DNA from 2 places in the Streptacidiphilus sp. MAP12-33 genome. Region 2 is predicted to be linked to the other one. Evidence: riboswitches for the same ligand, from Rfam matches in the RefSeq annotation. Region 2 holds a riboswitch; the other holds the start of a gene.
What was found. Region 2 has a riboswitch for glycine ahead of gcvP (aminomethyl-transferring glycine dehydrogenase). Riboswitches for the same ligand answer to the same signal wherever they lie in the genome.

Region 1: another riboswitch for glycine. It lies ahead of gcvT (glycine cleavage system aminomethyltransferase GcvT); the one in region 2 lies ahead of gcvP (aminomethyl-transferring glycine dehydrogenase).

The regions. Positions count from the first base shown of each region.
Region 1 is NZ_JBGCCA010000014.1:52-15,012, forward strand. It holds gene gcvH (glycine cleavage system protein GcvH) at 98-475, opposite strand; gene gcvT (glycine cleavage system aminomethyltransferase GcvT) at 587-1,705, opposite strand; glycine riboswitch at 1,869-1,972, opposite strand; gene ABH931_RS15730 (enhanced serine sensitivity protein SseB C-terminal domain-containing protein) at 2,044-2,775, shown strand; gene ABH931_RS15735 (cysteine desulfurase family protein) at 2,936-4,114, opposite strand; gene ABH931_RS15740 (IclR family transcriptional regulator) at 4,246-4,995, shown strand; gene ABH931_RS15745 (trimeric intracellular cation channel family protein) at 5,029-5,688, opposite strand; gene ABH931_RS15750 (ABC transporter permease) at 6,166-7,152, shown strand; gene ABH931_RS15755 (ABC transporter substrate-binding protein) at 7,235-8,923, shown strand; gene ABH931_RS15760 (ABC transporter permease) at 9,073-10,065, shown strand; gene ABH931_RS15765 (ABC transporter ATP-binding protein) at 10,137-11,207, shown strand; gene ABH931_RS15770 (ABC transporter ATP-binding protein) at 11,246-12,337, shown strand; gene ABH931_RS15775 (enhanced serine sensitivity protein SseB C-terminal domain-containing protein) at 12,424-13,164, opposite strand; gene mnmA (tRNA 2-thiouridine(34) synthase MnmA) at 13,397-14,596, shown strand; gene ABH931_RS15785 (TIGR00730 family Rossman fold protein) at 14,618-14,961, shown strand, end outside.
Region 2 is NZ_JBGCCA010000040.1:71,210-86,170, forward strand. It holds gene ABH931_RS32645 (MFS transporter) at 133-1,398, opposite strand; gene ABH931_RS32650 (DUF5937 family protein) at 1,470-2,456, shown strand; gene ABH931_RS32655 (hypothetical protein) at 2,604-3,107, shown strand; gene ABH931_RS32660 (hypothetical protein) at 3,155-3,739, shown strand; gene ABH931_RS32665 (hypothetical protein) at 3,795-4,019, shown strand; gene ABH931_RS32670 (PhzF family phenazine biosynthesis protein) at 4,084-4,923, shown strand; gene ABH931_RS32675 (CPBP family intramembrane glutamic endopeptidase) at 5,021-5,776, opposite strand; gene ABH931_RS32680 (glutamate--cysteine ligase) at 5,957-7,459, opposite strand; gene ABH931_RS32685 (hypothetical protein) at 7,846-8,493, shown strand; gene ABH931_RS32690 (DUF5999 family protein) at 8,751-8,942, shown strand; gene gcvP (aminomethyl-transferring glycine dehydrogenase) at 9,105-11,990, opposite strand; glycine riboswitch at 12,164-12,262, opposite strand; gene ABH931_RS32700 (PRC and DUF2382 domain-containing protein) at 12,457-13,914, shown strand; gene ABH931_RS32705 (DNA polymerase IV) at 14,169-14,961, opposite strand, start outside.

The DNA of each region.
Region 1 (14,961 bases), on a different contig from region 2:
GCGTCCACCGCGGCGGCGACCTCGGGGTCGAGGCTGTGCAGGGACTGGTTCAGGACAGTCATGGCGTTGGGGAATCCCTCGGGTCGGAGGTCGGTCGTCAGCCGCCGAACTGGGCGGAGTACTCGTCGGCGGAGAGCAGGCCCTCGGGCTCGCCCGCCAGACGCAGCTTGAACAGCCACCCGTCCTCGAACGGAGAGGAGTTGACCAGGGCCGGGTCGTCGATGACCGCCTGGTTGACCTCGACGACCTCGCCGGAGGCGGGGGTGTAGAGGTCGCTCACGGACTTGGTCGACTCCAGCTCACCGACGGTCTCGCCCGCGGTGATGGTCCGGCCGACCTCGGGGAGGTCCACGTAGACGACGTCACCCAGCGCGTCGGCCGCGAAGGCGGTGATGCCGATGGTGGCCACGCCGTCCTCGACGGCCGTCAGCCACTCGTGCTCCTTGCTGTACGTGAGGTTCTGGGGGTTGCTCATGACGCGATTCTCCCGGAGAGGTGTGGGTACGGCGAAACGGGGGTCGTTGACCCCACGGCAAGTCTTACGAGGTGAGACACCCGCTGCTGCGGGGGCGCGCTCGGAGAGCGGTCAGCGGGCGCGCTTGTAGAACGGCAGTGCGACGACCTCGACCGGCTCGTGCGTGCCGCGCACGTCCACGGCGACGCTCGCGCCCGGCGTGGCGTAGGTGGCGTCGACGTAGGCCATCGCGATCGGCTTGCCCAGCGTCGGAGAGGGAGCGCCGGAGGTGATCGAGCCGATCACGGTGCCCTCGGCGTCGACCACGTTCATCTCCGCACGCGGCACGCGGCGGCCGGGGGAGACCAGGCCGACCAGCACGCGCGGCGGGGTGGCGGCGGCCTGCTCGGCGGCCTTCTCCAGCGCGGTACGGCCGACGAACTCGCCGCCGTTGGTGGTCTTGTCGAACCGGACCACGCGGCCGAGGCCCGCGTCGAACGGGGTCAGCGAGGTGTTCAGCTCGTGCCCGTACAGCGGCATGCCCGCCTCCAGGCGCAGCGTGTCGCGGCAGGAGAGACCGCAGGGGATCAGGCCGTAGGACGTGCCGGCCTCGGTCAGCGCCTGCCAGATCGCCTCGGCGTCGGCCGGCGCGACGAACAGCTCGAAGCCGTCCTCGCCGGTGTAGCCCGTCCGGGCGAGCAGCGCCGGGCGGCCGGCGACGGTGGCGGGCAGACAGGTGTAGTACTTCAGGCCCGGCAGGTCGGCGTCGGTCAGCGAGCCGAGGATCGCGGGGGAGTCGGGGCCCTGCACGGCGATCAGCGCGTAGGCGTCGCGGTCGTCGCGCACGGTGGCGTCGAAGCCCTCGACCCGGGCGGTCAGCTCGTCGAGCACCAGCTGCGCGTTGGAGGCGTTGGCGACGACCATGAACTCGTCCTCGCCGACCCGGTAGACGATCAGGTCGTCCAGGATGCCGCCGTCGGCGGCGCAGATCATCGTGTAGCGGGCCTTGTGCACGGCCAGCGCGGAGACGAAGCCGACCAGCGCGTGGTCCAGCATCTCGCCCGCCTGCGGGCCGGTGACGGTGATCTCGCCCATGTGCGAGAGGTCGAACAGGCCCGCCTTGGTGCGGACGGCGTTGTGCTCCTCGCGCTCGCTGCCGTAGCGGAGCGGCATGTCCCAGCCGGCGAAGTCGGTCATGGTGGCGCCGAGGGCGCGGTGGACGGTGTCCAGCGCGGTGAGGCGGAGAGACATCGGTGATCTCCTAGCGATCAGGGCATGCTGCGGCAGGGAGCCTCCCCGTCTGTCGCTGCAACCTGAGAGCTTCACCGCGGCGGCGCGCGTGAGCGCGGAGCGCGGCTTGCACCGTGGGTGGACCTGGTCTCGAACCAAGAGACCGGTCGCTTTCCAGAGATGCCTCGCCCGTGCGGTGTGGTGCCTGAGAGATTCGGGGGAGGACTTGCTCCTTCGGCGCCGGTGGACACCCGTGAGGGTGTCTCCGAGCTCTCCCGCGCGGGTTCGATCGGCCGATATGCGATTGTGGTCGGGCTCATCATGGCATGGCGCCGTGGCTGTGGCGAACAGGAGGGACCGTGCAGCAGCACTGGCCGGCGGGGGGCTGGCCCGAGAACGAGCTGGAGCTGGCGCTGGCGGCGTCCGTCGGCGACCCGGGCGCGACGCCCCGGGTGATGGAGGTACTCGGCCGCAGCCACGTCTGGGTGCCGATGCCGGCCGGTCCGACGCGGGACGGGGTCACCCTCGACCTGCCCACCACGGAGCTGGCGGGCCAGCCGTTCGTGCCGGTCTTCAGCTCCGAGACGCAGCTGCGCGCCGTCGCCGGTCCGCAGATGCCGTACGCGATCGCCCCGGTCAAGGAGCTGGCCCGTGGTCTCCCGCAGGGCGTCGGCCTCGCGGTCAACCCCGAGGGCGCGGTCGGCATGCCGGTACCGGCGGCCGGCATCCCCGACCTGTGCGGGGACCCCGCGGAGGAGGGCGTCCGGACGACGGCCTGGGAGCCGGAGCCGCACGAGGAGCCCTTCGAGTACCTGGCCGCGGCGGCGGGCGAGCTCGCCGCGCTGCCGGTGGTGCTGACGGCCCGGCGGGCGTTCGTGCAGGTGGAGAGCGATCCGGTCAAGCTCTTCGTGGGTGTGCAGCTGGCCCGCTACGAGGCCGTGGACCACCAGGCCGTCGGCCTGGCGCTCGGGCGCGCGCTGGGCGCGGTCCCGCAGGCGTTCGAGGTCTCCCTGGTCCTCCTCGACGCCGTCTCGGACGACCCCACGGCCCGCTGGATGCTCACCACGGTGGCCCCCTTCTTCGCACGCTGAGGCGGCGCAGCCGCCTTCAGGGGCGCGAGGAACTGCGCGAGCAACCCACCCCAGGCGGATGGCCCTGTCCGCTCGGGACCTGACCGCACCGGGTGGCTTGTCGCGCACGCAGTTCATCGAGCAGAGCCTCGCGCCCCTGGCGGCTACGCCGCCTGAGCGCCTACCGGCGCTGGGTCGAGCCGGCCGCGCGGGCGCGGGAGACGACGGGGGCGATGGCGTCGGCGAGGGCCTTGACGTCCGCCTCGGTGGAGGTGTGGCCCAGGGAGAAGCGGAGGGAGGCGCGCGCCAGCGCGGGCTCCGCGCCCATCGCGAGCAGGACGTGGCTCGGCTGCGGCACGCCCGCCGAGCACGCGGAGCCGGTCGAGCACTCGATGCCCCGGGCATCGAGCAGCATCAGCAGCGCGTCGCCCTCGCAGCCCGGGAAGGAGAAGTGCGCGTTCGCGGCCAGGCGTCCGGCCGGATCCGGGTCGCCGTTGAGGATCGCGTCCGGGACCGCCGCGCGGACGGTCGCGACGAGTTGGTCCCGCAGCGCGCCGAGCTCGGCGGCGTAGCGCGGGCGTCGCTCGTCGGCCACCGCGGCGGCCGCCGCGAAGCCGGCCGTCGCCGGGACGTCCAGCGTCCCGGAGCGGACGTCCCGCTCCTGCCCGCCGCCGTGCAGCAGCGGGACGGGGGCCGCGGAACGCGAGAGGACCAGCGCGCCGACGCCGTAGGGGCCGCCGATCTTGTGGCCGGTCACCGTCATCGCGTCGAGGCCGGACTCCTCGAAGGAGAGCGGCAGCTGCCCGAAGGCCTGGACCGCGTCGGCGTGCATGGGGATGCCGAACTCATGCGCCACCGCCGCGAGTTCGTGGATCGGCTGGATCGTGCCGACCTCGTTGTTGGCCCACATCACGGTGACCAGGGCGACGTCCGACGGGTTCGTCGTGACGGCCGCGCGCAGCGCCTCGGGGTGGACCCGGCCGAGCGCGTCGACCGGCAGCCACTCGACGACCGCGCCCTCGTGCCGCTCCAGCCAGAGCACCGCGTCGAGGACGGCGTGGTGCTCCACGGGGCTGCACAGGATGCGGCGGCGCGCCGGGTCCGCGTCGCGGCGGGCCCAGAACAGGCCCTTGACGGCGAGGTTGTCCGACTCGGTGCCGCCGCCGGTCAACACGATCTCGCTGGGGCGTGCGCCGAGGACGGCGGCCAGCTGCTCGCGTGACTCCTCCACCACGCGGCGGGCGCGCCGGCCCGCGGAGTGCAGGGAGGAGGCGTTGCCGACGAGGCTCAGCTGCGTGGTCATCGCCTGGACCGCCTCCGGCAGCATCGGAGTCGTGGCGGCGTGGTCGAGATACGGCATGGCGGGGCAAGTCTAGTCGGGTGGGCGTGGACAGCCGTTGCGGGCCCCGCCGCCGCTCCTTATGATCCCGGCATCCTGCGATCGCAGGATGCCGGGATCGCCGGACCGCAGCGGATCGGGGCTGGTGGGACATGTCGCAGTCGGTGGACCGGGCACTCACCGTGCTCGCCTCGCTGGCCGACGGACCCGTCTCGCTGGAACAGGCCGCGGCGCTGCTCGGGGTCCACAAGTCCACCGCGCTGCGGCTGCTGCGCACGCTGGAGCAGCACGGCTTCGTGCACCGGCAGGCGGACTACCGCTACCGGCTCGGGGGACGTCTCTTCTCCCTCGCCCAGCTGGCCCTGGAGAGCATCGACGTGCGCGGGGTCGCCGCCCCCCATCTCGCCGCGCTCAACGACGCCTGCGGACACACCGTCCACCTCGCCGTCTATGAGGACGGCGAGGCCACGTATGTGGACAAGTTGGAAAGCCGCTATCCCGTGCGGATGTACTCGCGCATCGGCAAGCGCGCGCCGCTCGGGGCGACGGCGGTGGGCAAGGTGCTGCTGGCCGGGCTGTCCGCGCCGCACCGCGCGGAGCTGGTGCGGCGCCTGGAGCTGCCGGGGTACACCCCGCGCACGCTGCGCACGCCGGAGGCGCTGCTGGCCGAGGTGGAGTCGGTGCGCGAGCAGGGCTGGGCGATGGACCGGGGCGAGTACGAGGAGAGCGTGAACTGCGTGGCCGTGCCGATCCACGGCATCGACGGCCGGGTGATCGCGGCCTGCTCGATCTCGACCGCGACGGTGGTGGCCCCGCTCAGCGCGCTGCGGCGGCTGCTGCCCGACCTGCGCGCCACCGCCGAGGCCATCTCCCGCGAGTACGGCGGCGGCGCGACCGCCTGACCGCGAGGCGCGCCGGTCGGCCCGGGCCGCCGGTCAGTGCTCGCCGGCGTTCGAGCTGCCGCGGTGCCAGGCCCGCGGCGCCTGCCAGTTGTAGTGGATCGCGAGCATCCGGAAGCCGAAGGCGAACAGCGCGGCGGCGCTGCCGGTGACCGCGCCGAGCCCGTTCACCGCGATCAGGATCGCCGTGAGGGTCGCGCCCACCAGGGCCGGGACGGCGTAGAGCGAGCGGTCCCAGCGCAGCAGGGACGGCGTTTCCATGGCCAGCACGTCGCGGATCACGCCGCCGCCGACGGCGGTGAGCATGCCGAGGGCGATCGAGGGGATCACCGCCAGCCCGTAGTCGTGGGCCTTGGCCGTGCCGGTCACGCAGAACAGGCCGAGGCCCAGCGCGTCCAGGGCCTGCACGGTGCGGTTGATCCTGGCCACCTCGGGGTGGAGGAAGAAGACGACGGCGGTCGCCACCAGTGGGGTGAGGAAGTAGCCGAGGTTGGTGAAGGCGGCCGGGGGGATCGCGCCGATCAGCACGTCGCGCAGGACACCGCCGCCCAGGGCCGTCGCCTCGGCCAGCACCGCGATGCCGAAGACGTCGAAGTTCTTCCGGATGGCCAGGAGGCCGCCGGAGAGAGCGAAGACGAAGATGCCGGCGAGGTCGAGCACCTGCTCGACGCCGGGACTGAAGATCTGCGAGGTCACGCACCTTTTCTACCGGGTATTGCCTGGTTTGCGGTGCGGAGGGTCGCCTCTCAGAGTGCGCGAGTCTGCATAGACCTCTTCAACAGCACCCGTGCCAGGTGCGCCAACCGCCCATGCGGCCCCATGTCTCGCATTTCAGACAGCAGGTCAAGGAAAGGCAAAATGCACCCCCGGGCAGGGTGGCGGATATCCCGGTCAATTCGGGCTGATGAATGATCAAATACGGCTCGGGGCGCGACCCTACACATGCCCCTATCAGATCAATTCGGACATAAGGGTCGCTTTATGGATCTTGCATGATCTCATTCTGGTCTCATGTGAAGGTGAAGCCTTGAGCCCTGAAAAACGGTTTGCATAGAGTCCCCTCACCGCGCAGCGACATGAACACATGAACCAACTTCCGGGGATGTCCGCACGATGACTCAGCAACCCCACTCGACCGGGACCACCGGTGACTCGACTGTCTTGGAGGCCGAGGTGACCACTGCAACCGCAGACACCGCCGCGACCCCGGCCGCCACGGAGATCGTCGGACGGTCCCCCTCGAGGATGGCGTTCCTGCGCCTCCGGCGAGACCGGGCGTCCATGGTTGCCCTGGTGGTCGCGATCCTTTTCATCCTCACGGCCGCTCTGGCCCCGGTGCTCTCGGGCATCGAGGGGTGGGGCCCGGCGACCCCGGACCTCAAGGGGATCAACCCGGACAACGGCAACTTCCCGCTCGGCTCGTTCGGCGGGATCAGCGGCAGCCACTGGCTCGGTGTCGAGCCCGGCACCGGTTACGACGTCTTCTCGCGTCTGGTGTACGGCCTGCGGACCTCGCTGATCGTGGCCCTGATCGCCGCCTCGCTGTCGACGCTGCTCGGCGTCGTCGTGGGTCTGGCCTCGGGCTACTTCGGTGGCAAGATCGACACCGCCCTCAACTGGGTCATGAACGTCATGCTGGCCTTCCCGCAGCTGCTCTTCATCATCGCGCTCACCCCGGTGCTGACGAACGCGTTCTCGACCGACACGCACGGCGGCACCAGCGAGACGCTCCAGCTCGGCTCGATCATCGTGATCATCGCGCTGTTCGCCTGGGCCTACACCGCGCGCCTCGTCCGCGGTCAGGTGCTCTCCCTGCGTGAGCGCGAGTTCGTCGACGCCGCCCGGATCATGGGCGCCGGCTGGAAGCACATGCTCTTCAAGCAGCTGCTGCCGAACCTCTGGGCGCCGATCCTGATCTCCTTCGCCCTCGCGGTGCCGACCAACATCGCCACCGAGGCCGCGCTCTCCTACCTGGGCGTGGGTGTCGTCCCGCCGAACCCGGACCTCGGTTCGATGCTCGACGCCGCGACCCAGTACTACCTCTACGACCCGACCTACATGGTCGTGCCGGGTGTGGCACTGCTGCTGGCCGTCCTCTCGCTGAACCTGTTGGGTGACGGCGTGCGCGACGCTCTGGACCCGCGGGCCAACCGCGCCTGAACCACCACGAGTTGCTCCCCGCCCTCGGGCGGGGGCAGGTCGCTGGCTGATCCATCAGTTCTCTCAAGGAGACTAGAAAACAATGATGCGCAACAAGCGCGCGATAGGCCTCACGGCCATCGCCATCTCCGTCGCGATGGGCGCCACGGCTTGCGGCGGCTCCAAGGGCGGCTCCTCTGCCGGCTCCGCCGACCAGGTGAGCAAGGGCGGCACGCTGGTCTACTACGCGCCCAGCGACTTCGACCACATCGACCCGCAGCGCACGTACACCACGCAGGGTCAGAACATCGGTCGCGAGATCTACCGCTCGCTGACCGGTTGGCAGCAGGACGCCAGCAACCCGACCGGTGCTCCGAAGCTCGTCGGTGACCTCGCCACCGACACCGGCACCTCGAGCAACGGCGCCAAGACCTGGACGTTCCACATCCGCCCGGGTGTCAAGTGGCAGGACGGCACCGCCGTCACCGCCCAGGACGTCAAGTACGGTGTCGAGCGCTCCTTCGACCCGGACCTGTCCGGTGGCCCGCAGTACGCCTCGCAGTGGCTCGTCGGCGGCAAGGGCTACAAGGGCCCGACCAAGTCCGGCGACCTGGCCTCCATCCAGACCCCGGACGCCAGCACCGTCGTCTTCAACCTGAGCGTGCCGGTCTCGGACTTCAACGAGGCCACCGCCATGGAGACGTTCTCCGCGGTGCCGAAGGCGCACGACACCGGTGCCACCTACGACACCAACGTCTGGTCGGACGGCCCGTACGAGCTCAAGTCCTACACCAAGAACAAGGAGCTCATCCTCGTTCGCAACCCGCAGTGGACCAAGGCGGTCGACCCGCTGCGTGACCAGAACGTCGACGAGATCGACGTCAAGATGGGCCAGGACATGGCCGCCATCGACCAGCTGATGAAGGCCGACGTCGGCGACGCGCAGCACGCGATCATCGAGGACCCGATCGCGGGCACCGACCTGACGCCGTTCTCGCAGGACCCGACCCTGAAGTCGCGTTGGCACGCCATCGCCGCGCCGGGCACCAACTACCTGGCCCTCAACACCACCACGGTGAAGAGCCTCCAGGTCCGCCAGGCCATCGAGTGGGCGATCAACAAGCAGACCGTCCGTGGCGCCTTCGGTGGTTCCGCCTACGGTCAGTACGCCACCGTCTTCCTGCCCCCGGGCACCGACGGCCGCCAGGCGTCCGCCGCCCCGTACGGCACGGACCCGGCCGGTGACGTCGCCAAGGCCAAGGCCCTCATGGCCCAGGCCGGCGTCTCCAAGCTGACCCTGTCGCTGGCGATCGAGGCCACGCCGACCCAGGTCAAGGTGGGCGACGCGATCCGCGACTCGCTCGCGCAGATCGGCATCACGGTCAACATCCAGCAGATCGACCGTGGCTCGTACTTCAACAACGTGGGCAACACGTCCAACAAGTACGACATGATCTGGGCCGACTGGATCGCCGACTGGCCGAACGCCTCGACCATCATCCCGCCGCTGTTCGACGGTCGCCAGATCATCCCCCAGGGCAACCAGGTCTTCTCGCAGCTGAACGACAAGACGGCCGAGGCCGCCATGGACAAGGCCGCGCAGGAGCCGGACGCCTCGACGGCCAACCAGGAGTGGGGCGCCCTCGACGTCTCGCTGCTGCAGAACGACGCGGCCGTCGTCCCGCTGGTCTACATGACCTTCAACGAGCTCCAGGGCTCGAAGGTCGGTGGCCTCACCGATGACACCGTGCTGGCCGAGATGAACCTGGCCCACGTCTACATCAAGAAGTAATCTCCACCATCCGGCTAGGGCAGGCGGCCACAAACCGCCTGCCCTAGCCGGGGGTACACCGTCCGTATCGTCACCCCGCGCGCAGGTCCACACCCGCCGGCCCACAGCGAGAGGGAGGCGGACCAGGTTCGTCCCGGTCCCAGCACCACATGACTCGTTATCTGATTCGACGCCTGCTGAGCGCCCTCACCGTTATCGCGGTGGTCAGCCTCGTCACCTTCCTCATCTTCTTCGCCCTGCCGAGCGACCCCGCGGTCCTCGCCTGTGGCAAGGCCTGTACGCCGGACCGCATCGCGGCGATCCACCACTCGCTCGGCCTGGACCAGAACATCTTCGTCCAGTACGGCAACTACGTGTGGGGCTTCTTCCACGGCCGGACCTTCGGCGACGGCGGCAACGCGGTCCACTGCCCGGCGCCGTGCCTGGGCATCTCGTTCCACGACGACTCCAACGTCTGGGACACGATCTGGGGCCGCTTCCCGGCCGACCTGTCGCTGGCGCTCGGCGCCGCCCTGGTCTTCCTGGTCGTCGGTGTGGCCCTCGGCCTGACCGCCGCGGTCCGCAAGGGCAAGCTGGTCGACAAGGTGGCCGTGGGCTTCGCGCTCTTCGGCATCTCCCTGCCGATCTACTTCAGCGCCCTGATCCTCCAGTTCTTCGTCGTCGACAAGTGGCAGTGGCTGCCGGCTCCCGGCTACACCAACATCACCGACGACCCGGTCGCCTGGTTCCAGGGCCTGATCCTGCCGTGGACCGCGCTGGTCATCGGCTCGATGGCCTACTACACGCGACTGACCCGCTCGACCTCGCTGGAGGTCATGGGTGAGGACTACATCCGCACCGCCCGGGCCAAGGGCCTCGGCCGGCGCACGGTCATCCTCAAGCACACCCTGCGCTCCGCGATCACGCCGATCGTCACCATCTTCGGGATGGACTTCGGCACCCTGATCGGTGGCTCCGCGATCATCACCGAGACCGCGTTCGGCATCCCCGGCATCGGCCAGCTGGCCGTGCAGTCGGTGCAGGACGTCGACCTGCCGGTGATCATGGCCACCAGCCTCTTCGCCGCCACCGCCGTGGTTCTCGCCAACGTCGTCGTCGACGTCCTCTACGGCATCATCGACCCCCGCGTCCGCTACGCCTGATCCCCGCTCAGGTCCAGAACCATCCGGCGCGGGTCGGTGATCCCGACCCCCCGTCGACTTAGGAAGTACCCGTGGCCATCGAACTCTCGCCGCAGCCCGTGGGCGTCAATCCGCCGTCCTCCTTCCTGGAGGTCCGGGACCTGCGTGTCCACTTCCCCACCGAGGACGGCCTCGTCAAGTCGGTCGACGGCGTCTCCTTCTCCCTGGAGAAGGGCCAGACGCTGGGCATCGTCGGCGAGTCCGGCTCGGGCAAGTCCGTCACCTCGCTCTCGCTGCTCGGTCTCCACAAGGGCACCCGGGCGAAGGTGTCCGGTGAGGTCTGGCTGGACGGCGAGGAACTCGTCGGCATGTCCGAGGCGCAGATGCGCGCCCTGCGCGGCCAGAAGGTCTCCATGATCTTCCAGGACCCGCTGTCGGCCCTGCACCCCTTCTTCAGCGTCGGTGCCCAGATCGCCGAGGCGTACCGGGTGCACCACAAGGCGTCGAAGAAGGAGGCGAACGAGCGCGCGGTCGAGATGCTCAAGCGTGTCGGCATCCCGCAGCCCGAGCGTCGTGCCAAGGACTACCCGCACCAGTTCTCCGGCGGTATGCGCCAGCGCGCCATGATCGCCATGTCGCTGGTGTGCGACCCCGAGCTGCTGATCGCCGACGAGCCGACCACCGCGCTCGACGTGACCGTGCAGGCCCAGATCCTGGACCTGATCCGGGACCTTCAGGAGGAGTTCGGCTCCGCGGTCATCATCATCACCCACGACCTGGGCGTCGTCGCGGAGATCTCCGACGACATCCTGGTCATGTACGGTGGCCGGCGCATCGAGTACGGCTCGGTGCACGACGTGCTCAAGTCCCCCGAGCACCCGTACACCTGGGGCCTGCTGCAGTCGATGCCGCACCTGGGCGGCGATGTCAACGAGCGGCTCAACCCGATCCAGGGCGCGCCGCCGAGCCTGATCAACCTGCCCTCGGGCTGCGCGTTCAACCCGCGTTGCTCGTTCAAGGACCAGGTCCCGGACGGCCGTTGCACGGTCGACCGGCCGGAGCTGCTGCCGGTCCTGGGCAGCGACAAGCACATTGCGGCCTGCCACCTGACCGGTGACGCCAAGGCCGGGATCCGCAGCGCCACCGCGCGAGGCACCAAGTGACGGCCCGCGCGGGAGCGGCGGACGAAACGGAGAAGGGCATGAGCACCACCAAGAGCATCCCGGCCCAGCAGACCGAGGAGCAGCCGACCTCGGGCGAGAACCTGCTCGAGGTCCAGGACCTGCAGGTCCACTTCCCGATCCGTCAGGGCATCGTCTTCCAGCGTCAGATCGGCGCGGTCCGGGCCGTCGACGGCGTCAGCTTCGGCGTCAAGCCGGGCGAGTCGCTCGGCCTGGTCGGCGAGTCGGGCTGTGGCAAGTCGACCACCGGCCGCGCGGTCACCCGCCTGCTGGAGCCGACCGGCGGCACCGTCCGCTTCGACGGCGAGGACATCACGCACAAGAAGGTCTCCTCGATGAGGACGGCCCGGCAGAACCTGCAGATGATCTTCCAGGACCCGTACTCCTCGCTGAACCCGAGGCACACGGTCGGCACGATCATCGAGACCCCGATGAAGCTCAACGGGATCAACCCGGAGCAGGGCCACAAGAAGCGGGCCCAGGAGCTGCTGGAGATCGTCGGTCTCAACCCCGAGCACTACAACCGCTACCCGAACGAGTTCTCCGGCGGTCAGCGTCAGCGCATCGGCATCGCCCGGGCCCTCGCGCTCAAGCCGAAGCTGATCGTCGCCGACGAGCCCGTCTCGGCCCTCGACGTGTCGATCCAGGCGCAGGTCGTCAACCTGCTCCAGGACCTGCAGCGCGAGTTCGGTCTGGCGTTCCTCTTCATCGCCCACGACCTCGCCGTCGTGCGGCACTTCTCCGAGCGCGTCGCGGTCATGTACCTCGGCAAGATCGTGGAGATCGCGGACCGCGAGACGCTGTACTCCCGCCCGCAGCACCCCTACACCCACGCGCTGCTCTCCGCGGTGCCGGAGGTGGACCCGGACGGTGCGTCGAACCGCGAGCGGATCCGCCTGACCGGCGACGTCCCGAGCCCGATCAACCCGCCGTCGGGTTGCCGGTTCCGGACCCGCTGCTGGAAGGCGCAGGACATCTGCGCCTCGGAGGAGCCGCCGCTGGTCCAGCTGCTCGGCTCGGCCGCCGGCCACCAGGCTGCCTGCCACTTCCCCGAGGTGAAGCAGGTCGTCGCTCCGGAGGAGACTCCGTCGGCGCCGGCTTCGGCCAAGTGACCCGGCCGTAGCCTCCGCGAGGAGAAGCCCGAAGGGCCGTCCCACCGTGCCGTGGGACGGCCCTTCGGGCTTTCGCGTGTCCGCGTTCAGGCGGGCTGGTGCTCGCGGCTGTAGAACGCCGGGACCCGGGACCAGAGCCACATCGCGACGGGGTCGTACGGGTCGGCCATGGTGACGCTGGAGACGGCCAGGCCGTCCGGAGCGGAGGCAACGGCCTCGAACATCATCTGCTGGGTCGCGACGACGGACGCGTCCGAGGTGTCGTCCAGATCCAGGCCTATGGTCAGCCGCGGCTCCCCGTAGGCCGGGGCGACCCAGGCCCGCCGCAGCGAACGGACCGCCTGGTTCTCCCTGGCCCCCCGCACGAGCGCGCGGTAGAACGCCGCCGACGCCGCGGGCTCGCCCACGTACCCGGGAACGGACGCCGGAGGCTGGTCCACCGGCGAGATGCCCAGCGGCCCCGCCGGGAGGCGGTCCAGGCCCCCGGCGATCCGGCGCAGGTCCGCCCAGGGGATGCCGACGCCGCCACCGGGCTGGTGCGGGTTGAGCCACAGCCCCCAGCGCTCGCGGTACAGCGCCGCGGCCACCTCCGCGCCGGTGACGACCTGGTGCTGCCGGGCCCACCCGCTGGCGGCCAGCTGCTCCTCGGAGGTCACACAGGGCGCGTACCCGTAGCCGCCGACCTCCAGGTTCCCGTACTGGGCGTCCGGGTCGCCGGCCACGCCGTGCCACAGCAGCATCCAGAGCCGGCCCTGGGCGACGGCGTGCAGCAACTCCTCGTACCGGTCGTACCGGCCCGGGGCGATCTCCCTCAGCGCCGCTTCGATCACCGCGTCCGTCCTCACTCGTCCACCACAGGCCACCCGTGAGCCTAGTGAGATCCACGCCCGCGCACTATCGGGAAAGTTACTCACGGGATCGGCGGGGAAACTGAGCGGAACGACTCAGGCGGCCTTCCGCGCCCGGAACCCTACGAGCCCGAGACCCTACGAGCCCGGAACCCTACGAGCCCGGGGCCCGCCGAGGCCGACGGGGGCGGCCCGTATTCTGGTAGGCACTATGTCTGACTTCCCCGGCGCCCCCGCTCCCGACTCCTCCGTGCTGCCCGGCGGCCGGCTGCGCGTGCTCGCGGCCATGTCCGGCGGCGTGGACTCCGCCGTCGCCGCCGCGCGGGCGGTGGAACAAGGGCACGAGGTCACCGGTGTGCACCTCGCGCTGGCGAGCAACCCGCAGAGCTTCCGCACCGGCGCCCGCGGCTGCTGCACGCTGGAGGACTCCCGGGACGCGCGCCGCGCGGCGGACGTGCTGGGGATCCCCTTCTACGTCTGGGACCTCGCCGAGCGGTTCCGTGAGGACGTGATCGACGACTTCGTCGCCGAGTACGCGGCCGGACGGACGCCCAACCCGTGCCTGCGCTGCAACGAGAAGATCAAGTTCGCCGCGCTGCTCGACAAGGCCGTGGCCCTCGGCTTCGACGCCGTCTGCACCGGCCACTACGCCCGGATCGTCGACCACCCCACCCGCGGCCGCGAGCTGCACCGGGCCGTGGACCCGGCCAAGGACCAGTCCTACGTGCTCGGGGTCCTGGACGCCGAGCAGCTCGCGCACGCGATGTTCCCGCTCGGGGACACCGCCAAGGAGCAGGTCCGGGTCGAGGCCGAGCGCCGGGGCCTGGCGGTGGCCAAGAAGCCGGACAGCCACGACATCTGCTTCATCGCCGACGGCGACACCCAGGGTTTCCTGGCGCAGCGCCTGGGCGCCGCGCCCGGCGAGATCGTGGACGCCCACGGCACCGTCCTCGGCGAGCACACGGGCGCCTACGGCTTCACCATCGGGCAGCGCAAGGGCCTGCGCATCGGGCACCCGGCCGCGGACGGCAAGCCGCGCTACGTGCTGGACATCTCGCCGGTCGACAACCGCGTCACCGTCGGCCCCGCCGAGGCGCTGGACGTGACCGCGCTGACCGGCGTCAAGCCGCGCTGGTGCGGCGCCGAGCCGCCCGTCGGTACGGGGCGCTACCTCGCGCAGATCCGCGCGCACGGCGAGCAGGTGCCGGTCACGGCGGAGGTCGCCGCGGACGGCGGGCTGCGCGTCGTCCTGGACGAGCCGCTGCGCGGCATCGCGCCGGGGCAGGCCGTCGTGCTGTACGACGACACCCGCGTCGTCGGCTCGGCGACCATCGCGCAGACCGAACGAGCCGGGGCCGAGCGCGCCGGGGCCGAACGAACCGGGGCCGAGCGCGCCACCAGCCACGCCTGACCGACCGGGGGGACCCACCGCATGAACATCACCGTCTTCTGCTCCGCCTTCGCCCTCGACGAGCGCTACCAGGCTCCCGCCCGGGAGTTCGCCCGGCAGTTGGGCGAGCGCGGCCACACCCTGGTCTGGGGCGGCTCCGACGCCGGACTGATGGGCGTCGTCGCCGACGAGGCCAAGGCGGCGGGCGCGAAGCTGGTCGGCATCTCCGTCGAGCTGCTGCGCCACAAGGCGTACTCCGGCGCGGACGAGCTGGTCACCACCGCGGACCTCGCCGAGCGCAAGGCGCAGCTGCTGGCCCGCGCGGATGCGATCGTCGTCCTGGTCGGCGGGCTGGGCACGCTGGACGAGGTCACCGAGGTGCTGGA
Region 2 (14,961 bases):
CCCACGGAGGACGACGGCGACCGTGCGGCCGGTACGCGTTCGCGTTCCGGCCGCACGGTCGCGGGTAGCCGCATGCTCCGGCGGCCAGGAGATCGACCCGCGGGCAACTGTGACCCTGGGGTGAGGGGGCTTTTACACGTCCACGGAGGATCGGCCGGCGCGCTGCGCCCAGCGGACGGTCGGGCCCATGGCGAGACCGGACGCCGCGAAGAGCGCGCCCAGCAGAGTCCAGCCCAGCAGGCCGTGGCCGACCAGGAGCCAGGCGACGACCGCCGGACCGAGCATCATCGCCGCCGACTGGCCCGTGTTGAACACGCCCTGGTAGGCGCCGTGGTGGCCCTCGGCCGCGAGGTCGTAGCTGAGCGCCCAGCCGCCCGCCTGGCTGAGCACCTCACCGAGGGCCTGCAAGCCGATGCCCGCCGCCAGCACCAGGGCGGCCGCCGCCGCCGGCAGGCCGTGGGCCAGCCCGAGGACCGCGCACGAGCCCGTCAGCAGCAGCCCACCACGCCTGCAGACCCGAATCGCCACGTCCGGCCGGTCGGTTCCGCGCGTGGCCCGTACCTGAAGCAGGACCACCAGGACGGTGTTGACGAGCAGTCCGCCGGAGACCATCCACCGGGGCGCGCTGGTCTCGCGGACGATCCACAGCGGGACGCCCACCTCGATCATCGCGAACTGCAGGCAGAGCAGGCCGTTGAGCGCGGTGACGGCCAGGTAGGGCACGTTCCGCAACGCGGGGTTCGGCTCGCGCCGGCCGGCCGCCGCAAGGTCCGATCGGCGCGCCGGGGCCGGGAGCACGACGGCGAACAGGACGACCACGACCAGGAACGTGACCGCGTCGGCCAGGATGGCGACGGAGTAGGCGGTCCGGGTGTCGGCCTGCAGGGCCAGCCCGGCGAGGCACGTGCCGACACCGATACCGATGTTGGTGACGGACCGCAGATAGGCGCGGCCCTCGACCCGGCGGTCCGACGGCAGGATCTCGGCGTACATGGCGTTGCGTACGGCCGACGAGCCGCGGTCGACCGTGGTCACCAGACAGGCCAGCAGCAGGAAGACCGGAAAGCTGTGCACCGTGGCGTAGGCGGCGGTCCCGACGCCCTGGACCGCGACCAGCGTCAGCAGCACGGGCTTGGCCCCGTAACGGTCCGCCAACCGCCCGGCCGGCACGCCTGCGAGTACCCCGCACAGGCCCGCAGCCGTCAGCGCGAGTCCCACCTGGGCCGCGCCGAAGCCGAGCACCCGCGTGAAGAAGAGCACCGCCAGCGTCATGGAGAGCCCGTTGCCGAGCGTGTTCACGAGGGTGATCCCGGCGAGTCGGCGGACCATCCGGTCGTCGTGGAGGACGCGGGTCAGAAGCGGCGGGCGAGTGTGCGGCGGGGCGGTGGTGGCGGTCATGCGCCGATCAGACCGTGCACCGAGTACTCGTCGGTATTCATTTAGGGTGGGCCTCAAAGATGGGGGGCCAAATGCACCGATTCCGGCTCGGCCTGCGGGATCTGGCCACCGCCTCGTTCGCCTGCTCGCCGATTCACGAGGCCGCGCTCAGCCTCCGGATGTGGACCCACCCCGGCGTGTACGTCCACCAGACGCACTGGTTCGAGCGGATCCGGCCCGAGTTCGAGCGGCTGGACACGGCCGTCCTGCGGGCGCTCGTCTCGGGCAACCGCTACGTCCCCGACTTCCTCACCCCGCGCCCCACGACGCCGTTCCCCGACTTCCACACCGAACTCGCGGTCGTACGCGCGTTTCCTCCGGAGCGGCTCCACGCCGAGCTCGCGGCCACCTACCTTCCGCACGATCGGGAGATCCCCGCAGTCCTCGCCGCCGGACTGGACGACCCGGCGTCGCTGCTGGCCCGGATCGTCGACGCCGTCGAGGCGTACTGGGAGCGCTGCCTGGCGCCCGAGTGGTGGCCGCGCGCCCGCTCGGTGCTGCACGCCGACATGGTGCACCGCTCCCGCGCCCTCGCCGAGCGCGGCGCTGCCGCGGTCTTCGCCGATCTGGACGGCCGGATGAGCTGGTCGGACGGCGATCTGACGATCCGCCGCGACTGGGGATCGGGCGACGCCGACGTCGTCGTGGACGGGCGCGGTCTGGTCTTCGTGCCGACGTTCTTCGCCCGCGGCGCGATCACGAGCATCGACGAGAGCCTGCCTCCGATGATCAGCTATCCGGCGCGCGGCCAGGGCACGATGGCCGCCTCCGCGCTGCCACCGCCGACCCCCCGGGCCCTGGAACTCCTCCTCGGCGTGCCGAAGGCCCGGCTGCTCGCGCTGCTGTCGGAACCGACCTCCACCACGGAGCTCGCCCGCCGCCTCGACGTCACCCCGGGCGCGGTCAGCCAGCACCTCGCCGTGCTCACGGCGACCCGCCTGGTCACCCGCGCGCGCCACGGCCGGATGGTCCTCTACGCCCGCAGTCCGCTCGCCGAGCAGCTGTGGGGTGGCGGCTGAGCACCACTGCGCCGGGTGGACATCAGCTCGGGAGGGGCCGAGCAGGAAAGACTGAGCGGGAGAAGCCCAGCGGGTGGCTGGAACAGGTGCACCCCGGGCATCCTTGGCCGGACGCACTGGGCGGGAGACAGGCCGGTCGGGGGGACCATGGGGAAGAGACTGCGGCGGATCACGCCGGCACATCGTCGTCAGCTCCAGTGCCTGTGGGCGGCTTGCCCGTGGACGCTGTTCGCCGCGCTCGCAGCGGCCGGACTGGCAGAGACGCCGCAGAGCGCCGGGGACCTGGCCATCGACGGCGCGGCCTCGCTCGGCCTCGGGCTGATCGCGGTCTTGATGATCCGGCTCTACCGCGCCGGCCTCTACCTCGGCCCACAGCATGTGCGGGTCCGCTCGGCCTGGCGCACCCACACGCTCCCGCGCGCCGAACTGGTCGCGGTCACCACGGCCCCGTACCGGCGGATCAGCCGCCCCGACGACCCCAGCCGCAGCGACGCGATCGTGCTGCACCTGGCCTCCGGGCGGCAGTTGGTCACACCCGTCCGGGTGCTCAACCCCGGCTGGACTCCCCATCCGCTCGGGCCCGCCTACGACCTCGCCGAGATCCGGCGCGCGCTCGCCCTTCTCCGCGACGGCCTGGCCGCTCCGAAGTGAGTACGCGTACTCATGGCCGGTGGGCGATTGCGCGGGAGGATCGACCCATGACGATGATCATGCGGGCGGCCCGGCGCAGGACAGCACCGCTGGCCGTGGGCGCCGTCCTGCTGGTGGCGGGCTGTGGGACGCAGCGCGGGACGGACGTGGTGACCGCGGGGGCGTCGGGCACCGCGGTGGCCAGGACCGGACCGACGAGTGCGCCGTCGAACTTCCTCTGCCCTGGTGAGCATCCGTCAGCGACGGCGTCACCGAAGTCGACGGTGTCCCCGGTCGAGACCCCACCCGGGCCGCCGGACGACCACTACGCCGAGAACCACGGCTTCGACGACCCGTTCCCGCTCTACGGCCAGAGCCGCTGCGACGGGCTCGCCGCGGTCACGCGCATCCGGCTCGCACTGGAACCGCTGCGCAAGCACGGCGACTTCGACCCCGGCAGCATCCGCAGCGCACTCGTCGCCCTCGGCTACCCCGCCGGCGCCGTCGAGGTGTACGGGAACGACTTCCTCGTCACCGTCGACAAGTCCCCTGTCTGCGTGGAGGGGACGCTGGACCGCGACACGACCCGCGCGGACGCCTTCGGCGGCTACCCCGACCACGCCAGCTGCGACCGCCCCACCGGCGGCCACTGAGCACCCTCACGGGCCGGGCACTCCGCAGCCCGGCCAGGCGTTCCTGAGGCGACGGGTGCGCCGGCCGCACGACCACGCGCTCGCCGGGGCAACACCGTTCCTCCTCCTCGCTGTCGCCACGACGGCCCTCTCGGTCCGGCGGGCCCGGCGGCGGGGACTGCGATGGCGGGCCGGGGTGACGCCGCTCGCGCTGGGGACTGCGCTGCTGGGTGTCACCGTGTTCGTCGCCGTCGTGGTGCTGTCCGCGGGCGGGGCCGGATGCGGGTGCCCGGGTGGCTGACCTGGGCAGCGGGAACGCCGAGCCGGAGGGACGATGGCGTGGCGGGCGGCGATACGCTCGCGGCATGAGGATGAGGATCATCGACGCGTTCACCGACGAGCCCTTCGCCGGAAATCCGGCGGCCGTGTGCCTGCTCCCCGAGGGGCCCTGGCCGGACGAGGGGTGGATGGCCAAGGTAGGGGCGGAGATGAACCTCTCCGAGACCGCGTTCCTCCGCCCGCTGGGCGAGCGGCGGTGGGCGATCCGCTGGTTCACCCCCGCCGTCGAGGTGGACCTGTGCGGGCACGCCACGCTCGCGGCCACCCACGCGCTGGCGAGTGACGGGCTGGTCGGGCCGGGTGGCGAGGTCGTGTTCGAATCGAACAGCGGGGAGCTGCGGGCCACGGTCGCCGAGGACGGCGCGATCACGCTCGATTTCCCCGCCAACCAGCCGAAGCCCGGCGTCGCGCCCGCCGAGCTCGCGAAGGCGCTCGGCTCGGACGCGTGGATCGGCGTGTGGCAGACCGGCGCGCTCGGCGACCTGATGCTTGAGTTCGTCGACGAGGCGTCCGTCCGGGCGCTGCGCCCCGACCACACCAGGCTGGCCGCGCTCGTGGACGTCGGCATCCCGCGCGGGGTGATCGTCACCGCGCGCGCCGACGAGCCCGAGGCGAGCGGGTACGACTTCGTCTCCCGCTGGTTCGGCACGGGCGTCGACGTGGGCGAGGACCCGGTGACGGGCAGCGCGCACACCGCGCTGCTGCCGCTGTGGGTCGCGCACCTGAACCGGGACACTCTGGTCGCCCGTCAGGTCTCCCGGCGGGGCGGGACGATCCGGCTCCACCTGGAGGGCGAGCGGGTCCTGCTCAAGGGCACCGCCGTCACCATGCTGGACGGGTCGCTGGCTCAGAGCGCCCGCCCCTGACGGAGCGGAAGGCTCAAAGCGGGCGGCTCAAAGCGGGCGGCTCAGAGCGGAAGGCTCAAAGCGGGCGGCTCAGAGCGGGCGGCTCAGGTCGGAAGGCTCAGGTCGGCAGCCAGCTGACGTGACCGGCCAGCAGCACGAAGCCGACGAAGGCGACCGTGTCGATCAGCGTGTGCGCGATCGCGAGCGGGGCGACACGGCGCCAACGCCGGTACAGGTAGCAGAAGATCACACCCATCACCACGTTGCCGACGAACCCGCCGACGCCCTGGTAGAGGTGGTAGGACCCGCGCAGCAGCGCGCTCGCCGCGACCGTCGCCGGCCAGGACCAGCCCAGCTGGTTCAGGCGCCGCAGCATGTAGCCGACGACGATGACCTCCTCCACCACGGCGTTCTGCGCCGCGGAGAGGATCAGCACGGGGATGCGCCACCAGACGTCCGGCAGGCCGCTCGGCACCACGGTCAGGTTCGCGCCGGAGGCGCGCGCGCCGAGGTAGAGGGCGAGGCCCGAACCGCCGATGACGGCGGCCACCACGACGCCCTTGGCAAGGTCGCTCCAGCGCCGCGTCAAGTCGAACCCAAGCGCCCGCAGCGATGATCCCTCGCGGACCAGCAGGTAGGCGACGAGTGCGACGGGCACCAACGCGGTGGCGATGTCGAAGAGGTGCCAGGTGAGGTCGAGCCAGGGGCGGCCGGGGGTGATCGACCCGTTCAGGGTCGCGGTCTGCGACTTGAGCGACTTCTGCGCGGTCAGCGAGCCCACGAAGCTGATCAGCGCCGAGACGCCGCTGGCGCCGAGCGAGAGGCCCAGCACGATCAGCAGTTCCTGCCCCAGCAGGCGACGGGTCAGCCGGATCGGCTGCGGGAGCGCGGGGAGCGTCTGGGTCGTGCTCACAGGATTACTCCGACGGCGATGACGGGACGATCACGCGCGACAGGAGCACTACCGGCGATGATCGGGCGGGTTCGCCCGATCATCGCACAGCGGTCTGTGACCGCGACCCCACCCGAACGGGCGTGCCCCGCCCGAGGCGGCTCAGCGCAGCGGCCAGGTGTGGACCGGGTCGCCGGCCCGCGAGAGCTCCATGTAGCGGCGGGTCATCGCCGCGAGCGCGGGACCGCGGTCCAGGCCCTGGCGTTCCATGCCGTCGTGGAAGACCGCGCTCTGCCACGCCGCGCCGTTGACCCCGGTGCGACAGCGGCCCTCGATGATGCCGAGGTAGAGGTCCCGGTCCACCGGGTCGACGCCCCACGCGTCAAGGCCCTGATGAGCCATCGGCAGCAGTTCCCGCTGCACCAGTTCCCTGGCCGGCACGCGTGCCACCCCGCCGCCCCGGCGGCCGCCCGGGCGCGGCCACCACAGCTCGGCGTCGATGCCGAGCCGGGCGGCGGTGTGGAAGTTCTCCGCGGCCAGCTCGAAGGGCATCCGCTGCCAGACGGGCTTCGGCTGGTCGGCGAGGGTGCGCACGAGACCGTAGTAGAAGGCGGCGTTGGCCAGGGTGTCCACGACGGTAGGACCGGCCGGCAGCGCCCTGTTCTCCACCCGCAGGTGCGGCACGCCGTCGGCGACGTCGTAGACGGGACGGTTCCAGCGGTAGATGGTGCCGTTGTGCAGACGCAGCTCACGCAGGGCGGGCACGCCGCCCGCCGCGAGGGTCTTGAGCGGGTCCTCCTCGTCGCAGATCGGCAGCAGCGAGGGGAAGTAGCGCAGGTTCTCCTCGAACAGGTCGGTCACCGAGTCGATCCAGCGCTCGCCGAACCAGGTGATCGGCCGCACCCCCTGGGCCTTGAGCTCGGCCGGACGGGTGTCGCACGCCTGCTCGAACAGAACCGGACGGGTCTCGCGCCACAGCTCCCGCCCGAACAGGAACGGCGCGTTGGCACCCAGCGCGAGCTGCGCGCCGGTCAGCGCCTGGGCGGCGTTCCACACGCCGGCGAAGCGACGCGGGGTGACCTGCAGGTGCAGTTGCAACGAGGTGCAGGCGGCCTCCGCGACGATCGACACCGCGTCCACCCGCAGCCGCTCGACGCCCTCGATGTCGAGGGTGATGTCCTCCCCACGGGCGGCGAGGATGCGGTCGTTGAGCAACCGGTAACGGTCGCCGGCGGAGATGTTGTCCAGGACGGCGTGGTCGACGGTCAGCGTCGGCAGGATGCCGACGGTGACGATGCGCGCCCCGGCACGCTGGGCACGGCGGTCGGCGTAGGCGAGGCCGACGGCGAGCTCCTCGCGCAGTTCCTCCAGGACCCGGCCGCCGAGGCGGTGCGGGGCGATGTTGACCTCGATGTTGAACTGCCCCAGCTCGGTCTGGAAGTCCCCGCTGGCGATCTGCTCCAGGACCGCCTCGTTGCGCATCGCCGGGAGCCCCGCCTCGTCGGCGAGGTTGATCTCGATCTCCAGGCCCATCATGGCCCGGGCCCGGTCGAAGCGCTCCTCGGCGAGCAGTCTCTCCAACGCGTCCACGCACTGCCGCAGTTTGTGCCGGTAGAGCTGACGGTCAGCGAGATCCGCGCTGCCGGCGACGACCTTCTCCCCCATGGGCGACGGCCCCTCCCTCGATTGGCGGTACCGGGGAGCATGCCCCGAAGGGGTGATCGACACTCCGACCACGTGCGCGAGAAGGCATGTGCCAAAACGGCCCCAGGTATACGAACTGCCCGAAATCTCCCTTGCGACCATGCACGGACAGTAGTAGAAGAGTCACGCCGTGCACCCGTTCGTATAGACTCGTCAGTTACAGGTACGCATGGCCCGACGCCGCCGGAACACCCGGCCCCTTGGGCCTGCCCTGCACCACGATCTGATGTCGACCCGCACCGCGCGGGCCATCGGCCTGCGCCCTGCGGCAGCTCCACACACGCTTTTTCCTCAGCTCAGCTCTCTCCAGCCCCGCCTGTCTCTGCTGCCACGAGAGGCGAACCGACATGTCCATGCAGCTGCCCCAGCCGCCCGCCGCCGCCCTGCGCGCCGTCCTCGACGCCCTCGGCGCCTTCGGCGATCCGGACGCCCCCGGCGCTCTGCCCGTCCGCTCCCCGGCGATGCGACGCTGCATCGGACCGCTCACCACCGCTCATCCACTGCCCGTGCACCTCCTGGATCCGGCGCTGCCACCGCTCCCCGGCATGGCGCCGGGCGACGGCACCGCACAGTTGTCCGGCGCGCGCCGGACCGGCTGGCGCTTCCTGGTCAAGGACGGCGAGGAGGTCGTCGCCGCGGCGGACACGCGGGAGCTGGAGGCCGAGCCCGGGGAGCTGGCACCCAGCGAGGCCCACGTCTTCTCGCACTTCGCCGAGGGCCCGTATCCCCTGGCGACACTGCGCGCGCTGCAGCAGGCCCGGCTGCACACGGCCGGGACGCCCACGACCTACCTGCCGCGCCTGCTGTCGGTGCCGGCCCACTACATGACCGCGCTCTGGCTGCACCCCGTGCTGACGGCCGCGCCGACGCCGGACCTGCTGATCCCGCTGGCCCCGGCCCCCCTCGGGGTCACCGCGCACATCCCGCACCACGCGGAGGAGCTGCTGGCGCTCCTGGCGCTGACCAGCGGGGCACTGCTCACCAGCACGGCCTGAACACCCTGAACGGCCTGACCCGATAGCACCCCCTGGCACCACCCGTTGTGACCACTTGGCACATGGTCACAACGGGTGGTTTCTGCTGCTCCGGCCAGTTCTCACGTGACGCATGTCACCAAATGGCTGCGGTTCGGCCTCAGGAGGATGAGACTGAGAACCAGCGGAACAAGCCCATCGTCCTACCCGGCGAGAAAGCACTTCACACCTCCGCGTCCGCAGATCCGCGGCTGGTTTTCGAAACGAGGGTACGAGCTATGTGCCAGCACCGTCCTGAGTGCCCGTCCTCCGACTCGCCGGACCGCGAAGCGGCCGTGATCGTCGCGAGCCACCCGGAGCAGGGGTGGAACCTCCTGTGCAACGGTGTCCTCGTCTTCGAGGACACCGGGGAGATTCTCCCCGACGGCCGGGCTGTGGCCCCCCGACGCGCCCTCGCCGGTGCGGCCTAGTTCTGGGTTCGTTGCATCTGGGTTCATTGCAACACCTAGGGGCGCGGGGAACCGCGCGACAAGCCACCCAAGGCGGATGGTCCCGATTCAACAGGGCCATCCGCACGCCGGTGGGTTGCTCGCGCGGTTCCCCGCGCCCCTTGAGGTGCTACGCGCCTACGCTCAGCCCTCGTACTCGTCCATGGGCGGGCAGCTGCAGACGAGGTTGCGGTCGCCGAAGGCGCCGTCGATGCGGCGGACCGGGGGCCAGTACTTCGTCGTCGGGTTCACGCCCGCCGGGAAGACGGCCTCGGCGCGGGTGTAGGCGTGGTCCCACTCGCCCGCCAGCGCGGCAGCGGTGTGCGGGGCGTTGTGCAGCGGGTTGTCCTCCACCGGCCACTCCCCGGAGCCAACCTTGTCAATTTCCGCACGGATAGCGATCATCGCCGCGCAGAAGCGATCGATTTCGGTCAGATCCTCGCTCTCCGTCGGCTCGATCATCAGCGTCCCGGCCACCGGGAACGACATCGTCGGGGCGTGGAAGCCGTAGTCGATCAGGCGCTTGGCCACGTCGTCCACGGAGACACCCGCCGACTTGGCCAGCGGCCGCAGGTCGATGATGCACTCGTGCGCGACGAGGCCGCCGGGACCGGTGAAGAGCACCGGGAAGTACGGGGCCAGACGCTTCGCGATGTAGTTCGCGTTCAGCACGGCCACCTGCGTGGCGCGCTTGAGGCCCTCGCCGCCCATCAGGCGGACGTACGACCAGGAGATCGGCAGGATCGCCGCCGAGCCCCACGGCGCGGCCGAGATCGGGCCGACGCCCGTCTCCGGGCCGGCGGTCGGCTGGAGCGGGTGGTTCGGCAGGAACGGCGCCAGGTGCGCGCGGACCGCGACCGGGCCGACGCCCGGGCCGCCACCGCCGTGCGGGATGCAGAAGGTCTTGTGCAGGTTCAGGTGCGAGACGTCCGCGCCGAACTTGCCCGGCTTGGCGAGGCCGACGAGCGCGTTGAGGTTGGCGCCGTCGACGTAGACCTGGCCGCCCGCCTCGTGGATCGCGGCGCAGATGTCGCCGATGTTCTCCTCGAACACGCCGTGCGTGGACGGGTAGGTGACCATCAGCACGGCGAGCGAGTCGCGGTGCTGCTCGATCTTCGCGCGCAGGTCCTCGACGTCCACGTCACCGTCGGCCAGCGTCTTGACGACCACGACGCGCATGCCCGCCATCACGGCGGAGGCGGCGTTGGTGCCGTGCGCCGAGGAGGGGATCAGGCAGACGTCACGGCCGCTGTCGCCGTTGGACAGGTGGTAGGCACGGACGGCCAGCAGGCCGGCCAGCTCGCCCTGGGAACCGGCGTTGGGCTGGATGGAGACCTTGTCGTAGCCGGTGACCTCGGCCAGACGGTCCTCCAGCTCGTTGATCAGCTGGAGGTAGCCGGCGGCCTGCTCGACCGGGGCGAACGGGTGCACGTTCGCGAACTCCGGCCAGGTGATCGCCTCCATCTCGGTGGTGGCGTTCAGCTTCATGGTGCAGGAGCCGAGCGGGATCATGCCGCGGTCCAGCGCGTAGTCCTTGTCCGCGAGCGAGCGCAGGTAGCGCAGCATGGCGGTCTCGGAGCGGTGCGCGTGGAAGGTGGGGTGGGTCAGGTACTCGTCGGTGCGCAGCAGCGCGTCCGGCAGGGCGGCGCCCGCCTCGGCGTCCAGCGCGTCGATGTCCAGCTCCGCGGCCTTGACGTCGAAGGCGCCCCAGACGGCGACCAGGTCGGCGCGGGTGGTGGTCTCGTCGCAGGCGATGCCGACCAGGTCGGCGCCGTGCTGACGCAGGTTGACACCGGCGGCGGCAGCCGACGCGACGATCTCGGCGCCGCGGCCGGCGACCCGGGCGGTGACGGTGTCGAAGAACGAACCGGAGACGACCTCGACGCCGCCGCGGCGCAGGCCCTCGGCCAGGACGGCGGCGTAGCGGTGGGTACGCGAGGCGATCTTCGCCAGGCCGTCGGGGCCGTGGTAGACGGCGTACATGGAGGCCATGACGGCCAGCAGCACCTGGGCGGTGCAGATGTTCGACGTGGCCTTCTCGCGGCGGATGTGCTGCTCGCGGGTCTGCAGGGCCAGGCGGTAGGCGCGGTTGCCGTCGGCGTCGACGGAGACGCCGACCAGGCGGCCCGGCAGGCTGCGGGCGAACTCGGCACGCACGGACATGTAGCCGGCGTGCGGGCCGCCGAAGCCCATCGGGACGCCGAAGCGCTGGGTGGTGCCGACGGCGATGTCCGCGCCGAGCTCGCCGGGGGACTTCAGCAGGGTCAGCGCCAGCAGGTCGGCGGCGACGGTGACGACCGCGCCCAGCTCCTTGGCCTGCGCGACGACCGGGGCCAGGTCGCGCACGGCGCCGGAGGCGCCCGGGTACTGGAGCAGCACGCCGAAGACGCCACGCTCGGCGATCTCGGCCGGGATGCCCTCGCTCAGGTCCGCGACGACGGTCTCGATGCCCGTCGGCACGGTCCGGGTCTCGATGACGGCGATGGTCTGCGGCAGGGTGTCGGCGTCGATGACGAAGACGCCGCCCTTGACCTTGCCCATGCGACGCGCGAGCGCCACGGCCTCGGCGGCGGCGGTGCCCTCGTCCAGCAGCGAGGCACCGGCGGTCGGCAGGCCGGTCAGGTCGGTGACGACGGTCTGGAAGTTGAGCAGGGCCTCCAGGCGGCCCTGGGAGATCTCCGGCTGGTAGGGCGTGTACGCCGTGTACCAGGAGGGGTTCTCCAGCACGTTGCGCAGGATCACCGGCGGGGTGAAGGTGCCGTAGTAGCCCAGGCCGATCATGGAGCGGAGCACCTGGTTGCGGCCGGCCAGCTCGCGCAGCTCGTCCAGCACCTGGGCCTCGGAGCGGGCGGCGGGCAGGTCCAGCGCGGTCAGGCTGCGGATCGCGTCCGGCACGGCCGCGGCGGTCAGCTCGTCCAGGGAGCCGTAGCCCACCTGCGCCAGCATCTTGGCCTGCGCCTCTGCCGCCGGGCCGATGTGGCGGTTCTCGAACGGGCTGGACTGCTCCAGCTCGGAAAGCGACGACGTCATGGGGAGTCTGGCCTCCTGGTCGGACCGGGTGGACGCTGTGGAGCGCCCGGACGACCTCCCCCTCTGTCATGGAACCTGAGAGCTTCACCGGCCCCGGGTGAGGGAGCCGACTTTCACCGTCGGTGAGGACCCTGCCGGAGGTGCCCGGCACAGTCCTGCTTTCCAGAGTCGACCTCGCCTGCGCGGTACTTCGGCCTGAGAGATTCCGGGGAGGAGTTGCTCCTTCGGCGCCGGCCCCCCATTCGGGTGCCGGACTCTCCCGCGCGTGCTCGACGGTCAACCGCCAGGGTACCAGCGCGGATCATCCGATCGACGGGCACCGGCCCACCTGCGGCAACCCATACGGCGCAGCGACACACCGATGCGGTCGCATGCGTTCGACAAAGGGATCATTGTGCCTTTTCGTATGAGTTGAGCACGTTCGTCTTTTGAGCAGACCGGCGCGGCCGATGGAGGAGTGGGAAGCGTGCAGACCGAGATCGACCCCAGGGATCTGATCGGGCACAAGGCCGTCGACAAGAACGGCGACAAGATCGGCACGGTTGACGAGGTCTACCTCGACGACGCGACCGGTCAGCCCGAGTGGGCCGCCGTGCGGACCGGCCTGTTCGGCCGCGACGCCTTCGTGCCGCTCACGACGAGCGAGTTCGTCTCCGACGAGCTGCGCGTGCCCTACGACAAGGCGCTGGTGAAGGACTCCCCCGACTTCGGCGTCGGCCAGCATCTCTCCCCGGCGCAGGAGCTGCAGCTCTACCGCTACTACGGCCTGGAGGTGCCGACCGGCACCGGCCAGCACGCGGCCCAGCCGGGCATGAAGGCCGGCGAGAAGCCGTCGACCCCGGCCACCCCCGCGGCCGCGGCCGCGGGCTCCGGGTCCGGGCCGATCGCGAAAGCGCAGGACCGTGAGAAGACCGAGATGCACGAGAAGCCCGTGGAGCAGACCCTGACCACCCCGACCGTCCAGCCGCTCGCGACTGCGGGCCGCACGTCCGCGTTCATGACCGGCACCGCGCCGGCGGCGGCCGCGACGGGGCAGCAGCCCACCGTCGCGGGCGCCGGCGCCGCCGCTGCGGCGGCTGCGGCTCCGGCCGCGGCCGCGATGTCCGCACCGGCCACCGCGCCGACCACGCCGAGCGCCCCGACCGTGCAGACGCCTCCGGCCGCGCCCTTCCCCGGAAGCGGCGCGGGCATGGGCACCGGCATGAGCACCGGCGCGGGCATGAGCACCGGCGCGGGCATGGGCACCGGCGCGGGCATGGGCACCGGCATGGGCATGGGGGCCGGCGCGGGCATCGCGGCGGGCACGGCCGCGGGGACGCAGCGCCGTCCTGACCCCCTGACCGACCCGCTGCCGGGTCTGGGCATTCCGGCGACGTCGACCAGCGCGAAGGACCCGGTTCCGGACCCGGTCGAGTTCGTGTGCCGCGAGGAGCGCCTGGACATCTCCACCGAGTGGCGGGTCCTCGGCCGCGCGCGGCTGCGCAAGTACGTGACGAGCGAGCAGGTCGAGCGCCGCGTCCCGGTCGTGCGTGAGCGCATCCGCGTCGAGCGGGTGCCGGTGAGCGCGGAGGAGCGGGCACAGCTCACCGAGGCCGAGATCGCCGAGAGCGTGGAGGAGGTGACCCTCCACGAGGAGCGGCTGGTGGTGAAGAAGACCATCGTCCCGGTCGAGCGGATCCGCCTGGTGACCGAGCGGATCACCGAGGAGGAGATCGTCCGCGAGCAGCTCCACCGCGAGCACATCCAGGTCCAGGACGGCAGCAAGCCGGCGGGTACGCCGGTCAGTGCGACGCCTCCGGCGACCGCGAACGGCGGCAACGGCGCGGGCACCTACGGCGCGCCGAGCGCGCCCCTCCGCCCGGCCACCCCGATGGGCACCACCCCCCGCAACCCGGACCTGCCCGGACACGCGATGGGCGCGTAGCTGGACCAGCCGGGGGCGCGGGGCTCTGCCGATGTGCGGCTCCTCCCCCCGCCTTCGGCCGGGAGGTGCCCCCTGCGTGAGCGCAACAATCCCCCAGCCTTCGGCCGGGAGGTGCCCCAGAGGTGCCCCAGAGGTGCCCCCTCCGGCGTGCGGATGGTCCTCAGCGAGCAGGGCCATCCGCACACGCCGGTGGTGGCTCGCGCCCGCTCGGCGGAGCCGCATATCGGCCGAGCCCCGCGCCCCTTCAAGTGCTGCTAGGCGCTCCCGAGCAAGGGAAGTGCATCTGCTGAGCTGAGTTCCGGGGCGTCGACCGGGAAGGTCTTGACGCGGCCGACCCCCGAGACGGGAGTCTCGAAGCGGACCGTGACCCGGCCGACCCCGCTGCCCTGGACCCAGCCGTGCCCGAACTCCGTGTGCTCCACGTCCTGCCCGGGTGCCCAGCGCCGAGCTGAGAGCTCGCCGCCCGGGTGGAAGGCCCGGACCGCGCCCGGGCCGCCGTAGGCGGGTTCCTGCTCCTCCTCCGCCTCCTCGGCTTCCTCCTCCATGCCCTCCCGCAGGGCCTGCGCGAAGAGGTCCTCCTGGGTCCAGTCCGCCAGACCGGTCACGCCCACCCCCAGCAGCCGGATACCGCCCAGCAGCTCGACGGAGTCGAGAAGGCGCCGCGCCATCTGGGCTATGACGAGCGGATCGTCCGTCGGCGCGGGAAGCGTCTCACTGCGGGTCAGCGTGCTGAAGTCGAAGCGGCGGATCTTGACCACCACCGTCCGGCCCGAGCGGCCCGCCGCGCGGAGCCGGCGGACGCAGCGGTCGGCCAGGCGCTCCAGCTCGCCGACGATGTGGTCGCGGTCGAGCAGGTCCACCTCGAAGGTGTCCTCCACGGAGACGGACTTCGCGTCCCGCTCGGCGACGACGGGCCGGTTGTCCCGGCCCAGGGCGAGTTCGTGGACGCCCGCGCCGTGGGCGCGGCCCAGCAGATGCACCAGCTCCTCCTGCGGGAGGGCCGCCACGTCCGAAACCATCGCCAGCCCGGCGCGGCGCAGCGTCTCC